DNA from 3 places in the Spirillospora sp. NPDC048824 genome. Region 1 is predicted to be linked to each of the others. Evidence: predicted binding sites of a transcription regulator. Region 1 holds the regulator's gene; each other region holds the start of a gene.
What was found. Region 1 encodes LexA, which represses DNA repair genes until DNA is damaged. Its sites were predicted from a motif close to TCGAACANNTGTTCGA; they were not measured.
Positions count from the first base shown of each region.

Region 2: ACGFIS_RS08205 (SAV_6107 family HEPN domain-containing protein) is a predicted target of LexA. The motif match lies at 1,521-1,536, and genes of this name have one in related genera.
Region 3: ACGFIS_RS29770 (DUF6504 family protein) is a predicted target of LexA. The motif match lies at 1,314-1,329, and genes of this name have one in related genera.

Region 1 is NZ_JBICUS010000008.1:373,382-376,650, forward strand. It holds gene nrdR (transcriptional regulator NrdR) at 1-448, opposite strand, end outside; gene ACGFIS_RS19035 (LysM peptidoglycan-binding domain-containing protein) at 726-1,073, opposite strand; gene lexA (transcriptional repressor LexA) at 1,249-1,947, shown strand; gene leuS (leucine--tRNA ligase) at 2,023-3,269, opposite strand, start outside.
Region 2 is NZ_JBICUS010000003.1:388,317-391,585, forward strand. It holds gene ACGFIS_RS08200 (GntR family transcriptional regulator) at 1-612, shown strand, start outside; gene ACGFIS_RS08205 (SAV_6107 family HEPN domain-containing protein) at 891-1,388, opposite strand; gene ACGFIS_RS08210 (peptidoglycan-binding protein) at 1,660-2,427, opposite strand; gene ACGFIS_RS08215 (YbaK/EbsC family protein) at 2,451-2,915, shown strand; gene ACGFIS_RS08220 (arsenate reductase family protein) at 2,932-3,269, shown strand, end outside.
Region 3 is NZ_JBICUS010000018.1:15,303-18,571, forward strand. It holds gene ACGFIS_RS29760 (TetR family transcriptional regulator) at 6-680, opposite strand; gene ACGFIS_RS29765 (hypothetical protein) at 1,001-1,270, shown strand; gene ACGFIS_RS29770 (DUF6504 family protein) at 1,377-1,652, shown strand; gene ACGFIS_RS29775 (DNA polymerase III subunit alpha) at 1,654-3,269, shown strand, end outside.

The sequences.
Region 1 (3,269 bases):
AGGAACCGGCCTTCCGCAGTGTCTCGATCTCCTTGGCGAAGTCGTCCAGCGACTCGAAGCTCCGGTAGACCGAGGCGAATCGCAGATAGGCGACCTCATCGAGTTCGCCGAGCGGCCCCAGGATCGCGAGGCCGATCTCGTGCGAGGGGATTTCGGCGGAGCCGGAGGATCTGATCTCCTCTTCGACCCGCTGTCCCAGCTGTGCGAGCGCATCCTCGTCGACCGGACGGCCCTGGCAGGCCCTGCGCACACCGGCGATGATCTTTTCCCGCGAGAACGGCTCGGTGACCCCGCTGCGCTTGGCCACCATCACGAGCACATTCTCCTGCGTCGTGAATCGCTTGCCGCATTCCGCGCACGACCGGCGACGCCGAATGGCGCCGCCGTCGTCGGTGGAGCGGCTGTCGATCACTTTGGTGTCAGGGTTGCGGCAGAACGGGCAGTGCACGTCCAATCCCTCCCCTGACAGAAACGCATCACACCTCCGAGTAACGCCACATATAGGTGAAGTACATCGGTGTGACTACTAGATGTTGTGGTCAACCGTACGGCTCACCGCAGGCGTTCGCAACCTGATCCGCTGCCTCACGCGCCACATCCGGCGCGTCCCCCCAGGTCACGTGAGCCCTCCCGGATTTCCTCCCGGGCGTGTCGTCACAGACCGTCTCCGGCGGCACACTCCGCCGCGGCAGACCCCCTGGTGAGCCCGTGTTCGGCCCCGGAGATCAGCGGGCGGGGAGGCGGATCTCCTGGCCCGGCCGGACGGTGGGATCGCCGCCCAGGCCGTTGAGGTCGATGATGCGCTGGACGACGACGCGGGGGTCGGTGCCCCGGTCGGCGTCGGAGGCGATGCCCCAGAGGGTGTCGCCGGGTTCGACGACGACGGTCTCGGCGGCGGTCTCGGCGGCGGTGGTCGGGCCGCGATGGCTTTCGCGGCCGCCGGCCAGTGCGCCGGTGCCGACGGTGAGCCAGAGGATGACGAGCGTGACGGCGGCGGCGAACAGGACCAGGACGGCGCGACCGCGGCGGGTTAGGCGGATCGGAACCCGGTCACTGTGGGGTGAACCCGACATCTCTCCCCTCCTCGACGTCGAATGCATTTTCGATCGAACGCCTGTACGATGTTCTACAGGGGGCGCCGACAAAAAGCGAGCACATCTTCGAACAATTGTTTGATCATCGGGCCGGGACGCGATAGCGTTCCATGACAAGGAGTGACGGATCGAGGCGCCCGGGAGGCGACGAGCGATGAGCAAGGTCCGGGAGCTGCCCGACGGGCCCATGGACGAGACGGGCCTGACGCAACGGCAGCGCATGGTGCTGGAGGTGATCCGCGACTCGGTGCAGCGCCGGGGGTACCCGCCTTCGATGCGCGAGATCGGCGAGGCCGTGGGTCTGACCAGCACCTCCAGCGTGTCGCACCAGCTCCGGGCGCTTCAGCGCAAGGGTTTCCTGCGCCGCGACCCCAACCGGCCGCGGGCCGTGGAGGTCCGCGTGCCGGGTTCGACGCCGGTGCGGACGGACGAGGAGGCCTACGAGGCCGCCGGGGGCCAGCAGACCTCGGTGCGGCCCGCGCCCGCGTACGTGCCGCTGGTGGGGCGGATCGCCGCCGGTGGGCCGATCCTGGCCGAGGAGGCCGTGGAGGACGTGTTCACCCTCCCCAAGCAGCTGGTCGGCGAGGGCACCCACTTCCTGCTGAAGGTCAGCGGTGACTCGATGATCGACGCCGCGATCGCGGACGGTGACTGGGTGGTCGTCCGGCAGCAGCCGGTGGCCGAGCAGGGCGACATCGTGGCCGCCATGATCGACGGCGAGGCGACGGTGAAGACCTTCAAGCGCCGGGACGGCCACATCTGGCTGATGCCGCAGAACCCCGCCTACGAGCCGATCCCCGGCGACGAGGCCTCGGTGCTGGGACGTGTCGTGGCGGTCCTCCGCAAGATGTGAGACCGCACGATGTGAGACGCACGCCGAGACGGCCGCCGGAAGGACCCGGCGGCCGTCTTCGCGTGCCGTGCCCGGTCAGCGCTTCGGGACGATGTTGACGATCTTGGGGGCGCGGACGATGATCTTGGCGATCTCGGCGCCGCCCAGGGCGTCCCGAACCCTGGTGGAGTCCAGGGCCAGCCGCTCCAGTTCCTCGTCGGCGATGCCGGGGGCGACCTCCAGCCGGTCGCGGACCTTGCCGGCGACCTGGACGACGCAGGTGACCGTCTCCTCCACCAGCAGCGCGGGGTCGGCGGACGGCCAGCCCGCGCGGATGACCGGGGCGGTGCGTCCCAGCAGCTCCCATGCCTCGTCGGCGGTGTAGGGGGCGAACAGCGACAGCAGCGTCGCGATGGTCTCGGCGGCCTCGCGGACGGCGGGGTCGGACGCGCCGGGGCCCGAGTCGATGGCCTTGCGGGTCGCGGTGACCAGTTCCATGATCCGGGCGATCGCGACGTTGAACCGCTGCGTCTCGACCAGGGTGGTGGCCTCGTCGATGGTGCGGGCGGTGACGCGGCGCAGGGCCGTGTCGCCGGACGCGACGTCGGCGCCGGGCGGGGAGGCGACCTCGGTGGCGATGCGGTGGACGCGGGACAGGAACTTGGACATGCCGTGCGGTGACACGTCCGCCCAGTCGATGTCGTCCTCGGGCGGGCCGGAGAACAGGATGGCCAGCCGGACGACGTCCACGCCGAACTCGCCGATCTGCTCACCCAGGTCGACGCCGTTGCCCAGCGTCTTGGACATCGCCTTGCCCTGGTTGATCACCTGGCCCTGGTTCAGCAGCCGGCGGAACGGCTCGGTGAAGTCGATCATGCCCATGTCGTACAGGACCTTGGTGAAGAACCGGCTGTACAGCAGGTGCAGGATGGCGTGCTCGACACCGCCGGTGTACTGGTCGACGGGCATCCACTTGCGGACCTGCTCGACGTCGAACGGGCCGTTCTCGTAGCCGGGCGAGCAGTAGCGGAAGTAGTACCAGGACGAGTCGACGAACGTGTCCATGGTGTCGGTGTCGCGTTTGGCGGGGCCGGCGCACTTGGGGCATTCGACGTTGACCCAGTCGGACGCGGCGGCCAGCGGTGAGGTGCCCTTGGGCGCCAGGTCGGCGCCGCGCAGGCCTTCGGGCAGCGTCACGGGCAGCTGCTCGTCCGGGACGGGGACCTCGCCGCACGACTCGCAGTGCACGATCGGGATGGGGCAGCCCCAGAACCGCTGCCGGGACACCAGCCAGTCGCGCAGCCGGAAGTTCACCGAGGCGCGGCCGGTGCCGCGCTCGGCCA
Region 2 (3,269 bases), on a different contig from region 1:
CCGGACTACGTCCGGACCGAGCATCTGGCCGCCGAGCTGGGCATCAGCGCGACCCCCGTGCGCGAGGCGCTGATGATCCTGCACAGCGAGGGCGCCGTCCGCTGGGAGCCGCGCCGCGGCTTCCGGGTGCTGCCCATCACCGCGCAGGACGTCACCGACCTGTTCGCCGTGCAGGCGTACATCGCCGGTGAACTCGCCGCCCGCGCCGCCGTCGCCCTGGACGGCGCCGAGATCGAGCGCCTCCAGCGGGTCCAGGTCCGCCTGGAGGCCGCGGCCCGCGAACGCGACGCCGAGCAGGTCGACCGTCTCAACCACGAGATCCACCGGACGATCAACCGCTCGCCGGGGTCGTCCCGCATGGCGTCACTGCTCAACCTGACCGTCCACTACGTCCCGCTGGGCTTCTTCGGCACCATCGAGGGGTGGGCGGAGGCTTCGGCGCACGACCACTCCGCCGTCTTCGACGCCCTCCGCGCCCGTGACGCCGGCGCCGCCCGCGAGGCCATGGCCGAACACATCAGGCACATCGGCCGTCTCCTGATCGACCACCTGCAGTCGCACGGGGTCCTCAGCGAACCGGCCTCCGGCGACCGCCCCGTCCACGGTCCCTGACCGCACCGCCGGCACCACCGGGACGGGCGGCACCACCGGCCACGACGCGAGCCGGCACGCCCGCACGCGAGCGCGGCGGCGCGGCGGCGCGGCCGGGAGCGGGCGGGAGCGGGCGGGATCGCGCCGGCGGGGCCGGCTCGGGGGGTTGCGGCCGTCGCCGGCGCGATCGCCCAGGGCGCCGGAGGCCGGGGCCGCCGCCCTGTGGTGAGATCGGCGGGACGGTCGCCCCGGCCTCCGGCGGGGCCGGTCCCGGGGAGGTGGGACGGCCCGAGGAGCGGCTAGCTGGCTTCGGGCACGGGCAGCGTCGGCTGGCCGACGATGCCGAGGGTGTCTTCGACGAGGGTGACGAAGACGTCGGCGTCGTGCAGGAGTTCCTCGGCCTCACGCGGAGTGACCGCGCGCGGCAGGCCCGCCTCCGCCGCGGCGCGCTTGTCGGCGCCGGCGGCGAAGAAGGCGGCCCACTCGCGCAGTGCGGGCTCGGCCTCGGGCAGCAGCACCCAGACGCTGCGGGGACGCCCGCGGCGGTGGGTCTCCAGCGGTTCCTTGGACGCCAGCACCGCGGCGGCGGCGCGCAGCGCGGCCAGGTGGGCGCAGACGTAGCGGACGGCGGGCGAGGTGGCCTCGGCGGCCTCCGCGAGGCCCATGCGGGCGGCATGCAGCTGGCCGACCGCCGTGTGCGCCGGGCGCGGCGCGGGCAGCGGACGGTGCCGCGGGCTCGGTGGCGGGACGGACTGGGCGGCGGAGTGGACTCCGCGTGCGGTCATCGGTCCGGACATTTCTGCCTCCTTCCGGGGCTCGGGCCGGCCGGGCGGAGAGCTTCCCCTCACTCCGCCCGGCCGTCCGTCCCGCCGAAACACCGCGAACGGCGGGGACGTCGCCCTGGCGCGGGCCGCGAGTCCCGCACCACGTCGAACATAAGTTCGACGCATGACCAGTAAACCGCCCTGACGACGATTCGTCAACGTGTTCGAACGGGTGTCGCATCCCGCAGGTCAGCGGGCATGACGGCAGGAGAACAACGGGGTACGACGGTTCCGCGGCGGGACCTCAGCGAGGCCGCCTGACGTGCACGGGGACGTTGGTTCCGAGCAGGTCCGGGAAGTACTCGGCGATGTGCATCGGCATCCGGACGCAGCCGTGCGAGGCGGGGTCCCTGGGCACGCTCAGGGCGCCGTGGAAGGCGATGCCGCCGTTGAAGTAGACCGGGTTGTAGAGCCGTCCCAGGGGCGAGGTCTCCCAGCCGGAGAAGCGGCGTCCCGTCCGGAAGTCGCCCGTGCCGGTCGTGGCGTACCGGCACCCGCGGTCCTCGGTGCAGAAGAGCTCGCCCGAGCCCGACGAGACGTGCGTGATGAGGCGCGGCGTGCCGTCCTTGTAGACGACGAGGTACTGGCGCTTCAGATCCACGTCGACGCGGTCCTTCTCGCGCTTCTTGGCCACCGGGCGAGGTTCCTCGGGGTCGGCCAGGGCCTCCCGGAACGACTTGCCGAGCGTGCCCTTCTGCTTCATGCGGTTGACCGCCTGGAACGCCCAGACGGCCATCTGGGTGGACGGCCCGTACTTCCCGTCGATCTTGCCCGGGTCGTAGCGCAGCTGCTTGAGGCGGCGCTGAAGCTCCTCGACATCGGAGCCCTTCGCGCCCGGCTTCAACTCGCGGTGCGTGGGGGTCGGCGTGGGCGTCGGCGTGGCCGGCTTCGCGGCCGGTGAGGTCTTCGGCGGCGGCGGGGCCGCTTCGTCCGTCCCGCTGCAGCTCGCCAGGAGGACGGCCGCAATCGGCAGAACCGCGCTCTTCCGCATGCCCATCGGTCTTCCGCGCATGCGCTGAGCTTAAAGTGCTTCCCATGCACCCGAATGCCGAACGCGTCGCGAAGGCCCTGCTCGACCAGGGCGCGACGGGAGCCGTCGTCGAGCTGCCCGACTCCGCGCGGACGGCGCAGGCCGCCGCGGAGCAGCTGGGCTGCGAGGTGGGGGCCATCGCCAACAGCCTGCTGTTCGACGCCGACGGGGCGCCGCTGCTGGTGCTGACGAGCGGCGCGCACCGCGTCGACACGGCGAAGGTCGCGTCGCTGGTGGGGGCGGCGAAGGTGAAGAGGGCGTCGCCGGAGTTCGTCCGGGAGGCGACGGGGCAGCCGATCGGCGGCGTCGCGCCGCTGGGCCACCCCGCGCCGGTCCGGACGCTCGTGGACGTCTGGCTGGACAAGTACGAGCGGGTCTGGGCGGCCGGCGGGCACCCGCACACCGTCTTCCCCACGTCGTATGAGGAACTGCTGAGGATCACCGGGGGCACCCCGGCGGAAGTGGAGTGACGCGAGAATGAGTGACATGGAGCTCTGGCACAACCCGCGCTGCTCGAAGAGCCGGGCCGCGAAGGCGGCACTGGACGAGGCGGGCGTGGAGTACACCGAGCGCCGTTACCTGGACGAGCCGCCCACGGCGGACGAGTTCGACGCGGTGCTCACCCGGATCGGCGCCGAGCCGTGGGACGTGGCACGCCTGAACGAGCCGGTCGCCAAGGAACTCGGGCTGAAGGACCTCGAACGCGACCGGGCCCGGTGGATCGAGATCATGGTGGCGAACCCCGTGCTGATCCAGCGTCCGATCGTCCTGACCGGCGGGGCCGCCGTCGTGGCCCGTGACGACGCATCGGTGCGCAGGGCTCT
Region 3 (3,269 bases), on a different contig from region 1:
GACGTTCAGATCCAGTCGCGCATCGTCCGGGCGACCACCGCGACGGCCTCCTCCACGCGGGAGGCGACCGTCCCGGCGTCCCAGATGTCGCGCCGGGCGCAGTCCTCGAAGGCGACCTTGACCGCCGCCAGGAAGAACGCGACGACGATCCGCGGCCGCAGGTCGTTCTCGACGTCCACGCCCTCGCGCCGCGCGATCTCGGCGGCGAGCGTCTCCGCGGACGCCGAGTGACGCGCCATCTGCGCCGCCATCAGCGACGGCGTCGCCTCGATCACCTGCCGGACGCGGCGGAACCGGGTGCCGTCGGCCGGGTCGCCCTCGGCGATCGTCCGCAGCATCACGCGCAGCGACTCCAGCAGCGCGGTGAACGGCCGTTCCCCCGGCGGACGCGCCGCCAGCGCCTCCCGCAGGACGTCGTCGTGCTCGGCGAGGAAGCTCGTGACGACGTCCTCCTTGGTGGCGAAGTAGCGGAAGAACGTCCGCTGTGACACGTCCACGGCCGCCACGATCTCGTCGATCGTCGTCGCCTCGTAACCCTGGGAGAGGAACAGGTCCAGTGCCGCGTCGACGAGCGCGGACCTCGTCCGCTGCTTCTTGCGTTCACGGAGCCCGGCCAGAGCGCGCGCGGGAGCACGCTCGTCTGCGGGGCCTGACGGGTCGCCGGCGGGGACGGCGCTCATCGGCTCGCTCCTTCTGTCCGCTTGACGCGGGCGCTGGACGCCCGGCTCACAGAGGCTTCTATCACGGACGCGTCCTCCGTATGCGCGCCGGACTCCGGCATTCGGAAGTGACGGGCTCGGCCGATTGGCGCACGCGCACCGGGTGCGTCGCGCCGCCGCTGGAGGACCATCCCCCGAGGATTGTGAAAGAGCCGTCCCACTCTTCGGATTCTCCCTGCGCAGCCCCGGTTTTAGGGTCATGCTGAGGTTCGGTCACCAGTTGTCGCCGGATGATCGCCCAAGGTGGTTCCGGCGGTCCGGACCATGCTGAGGCGGCTGAAGTGTCTGTAGTCGGTGGGCGAGAGATCGCCGAGGAGCGCCGGCGTCACCTCGCGGTGCTCGCGCACGAGGTCGAGGCGCGCGGGCTCTCGTGGCGGCTCGCCGGTCCCGAGGAGTCCCTGCTGGGCGTGACGGGCCCGCGGACCCGGCGCCAGATCATGGTCGTCGCGAGCCTGTCCGGCGACGGCTGGTACTACCTCTGGCCGGGCGGTATGGCCGGCGTGGCCGACGCCCCCGACGTGGCCGACCGCCTGATCCACCTGCTGGGGTAGCCCCCGCCTTGCCCTCTCCTCCACGGGGTCTCTAGACTCGGGTGCGAACGTTTGTTCGAATATCCGCATGTTCTTCCCCCGTGCGGTGCGCGCGAGGGGGAGGCAGATGACACGCGTGTTCGGCGACCCGGTGGACGTCTGGGTGAGTGATGGACGTCCCATCCGGTTCGTCTGGCGTGACCGGCTCTACACCGTCCGGCGGGTGCTGGAGCACTGGGTCACGACCCGTGACTGGTGGCGGGAGCAGCAGCCCGACGGCGAGGCCACCGGTGAGCGGGAGTTCTGGCGGGTCGAGGCCACCCCGGACTGGGAGATCGGCGTCTACGAGCTGCGTTTCGACGTGGCCGCTGACAGCTGGCTGCTCTCCCGGGTATGGGACTGACGTGCACATTCATGTCGCTTCGGGATATTCGCTGCGGTACGGGGTCGCGCCGCCCGCCGCGCTGGCCGAGCGCGCGGCGGGCCTCGGCATGGAGACGCTCGCGCTGACCGACCGCGACGGCCTGTACGGCGCGGTCCGTCACGTTCGGTCATGTCGCGACGCGGGGATCGGGGCCGTCGTCGGCGCCGACCTCAAGGTCGCCTCCACGGGCGAGGAACGGATCGTGGTGCTCGCCGAGGGCCGGACGGGGTGGCGGTCGCTCTGCCGGCTGGTGACGGCGGCGCACGCGGCGGGCGAACGCGGCAACCCGCTGGTCACACGGCAGATGGTCGGCGCGCACGCCGAGGGGCTCATCGTGCTGCTCGGCCCGTGGTCGGACGTGGGCCGCGCCATCGCCGGACGGCGGCCCGACGCGGCGGCACGGCTGCTCGACGCGTGGCGCGCCACCGCCGAGACCGTCATCGAGATCGTCGACCACCACGACCGGGGCGAGGGGCACCGGGCGGCCCGGATGCTCGCGCTCGCCCGCGAGGCCGGGGTCCCCGCCGTACTGGGCAACGCCGTCCGCTACCTGGAGCCGGCCGACCACCCGGTCGCGCAGGTGCTGGACGTGACGCGCCGCCTCGTCCCGCTGGACCGGCGGCACCTCGACGACCGGACCGGGCACGCTTACCTGAAGTCGGTCCCCGAGATGCGCCGCGTCGCGGAACTGAGCTGCGGCCCGGACGAGGCGGACGCGCTGCTGGCCGCCACCCGCCGGCTCTCCGAACGCTGCGTCCTGGACCCGGCCCGCGACCTCGGCATGGACGACGTCCACCTGCCGGCCGTGGCGGGCGACCCGTACGCGCGGCTCGCCGCCCGCTGCGCCGCCGGAATGACCCGGCGCGGGCTCGGCGGATCATGGCGGGCCGCGGCCCGGCTCGACGACGAACTCGGCGTCATCGCCCGCAAGGGGCTGGCGTCCTACTTCCTCACGGTCGCCGACGCGGCCGCGCTGATCAGGTCGCGCGGCATCCGCTGCGCGATCCGCGGCTCCGGCGCCGGCAGCCTGGTCAACCACCTGCTCGGCATCGGCGACCTCGACCCGCTGCGGCACGACCTGCTGATGGAGCGCTTCCTCGCCGACAGCCGCGAGGGCCTGCCCGACATCGACCTGGACGTGGAGTCGGCCCGCAGGCTGGAGGCGTACGAGGCGCTGTTCGACCGGTTCGGGGCGGAGAGCACGGCGTGCGTGTCGATGATGGAGACCTACCGGGCGCGCAGCGCGATCCGCGACGTCGGCAACGCCGTCGGGCTCCCGCCGCTGGAGATCGACGCGATCGCCAAGGCGTTCCCGCAGATCAGGGCGAACCAGATCCGCGCGGCGCTGGACGACCTGCCCGAGCTGCGGCAGAGCAACCTGGCGGCGGGACGCCTGGAGGTGCTGTTCCGGATCGCCGAGCGCCTGGACGGCCTGCCCCGGCACATCGCCATGCATCCCTGCGGCGTCCTGCTGTCGAACCCCACGCTGCGGGACCGGACACCGATCGAGCAGGCCGCCGTGGGTTTCCCGATGAGCCAGTTCGACAAGGACGACGTCGAGACGATGGGCCTGCTCAAGCTCGACGTCATCGGCGT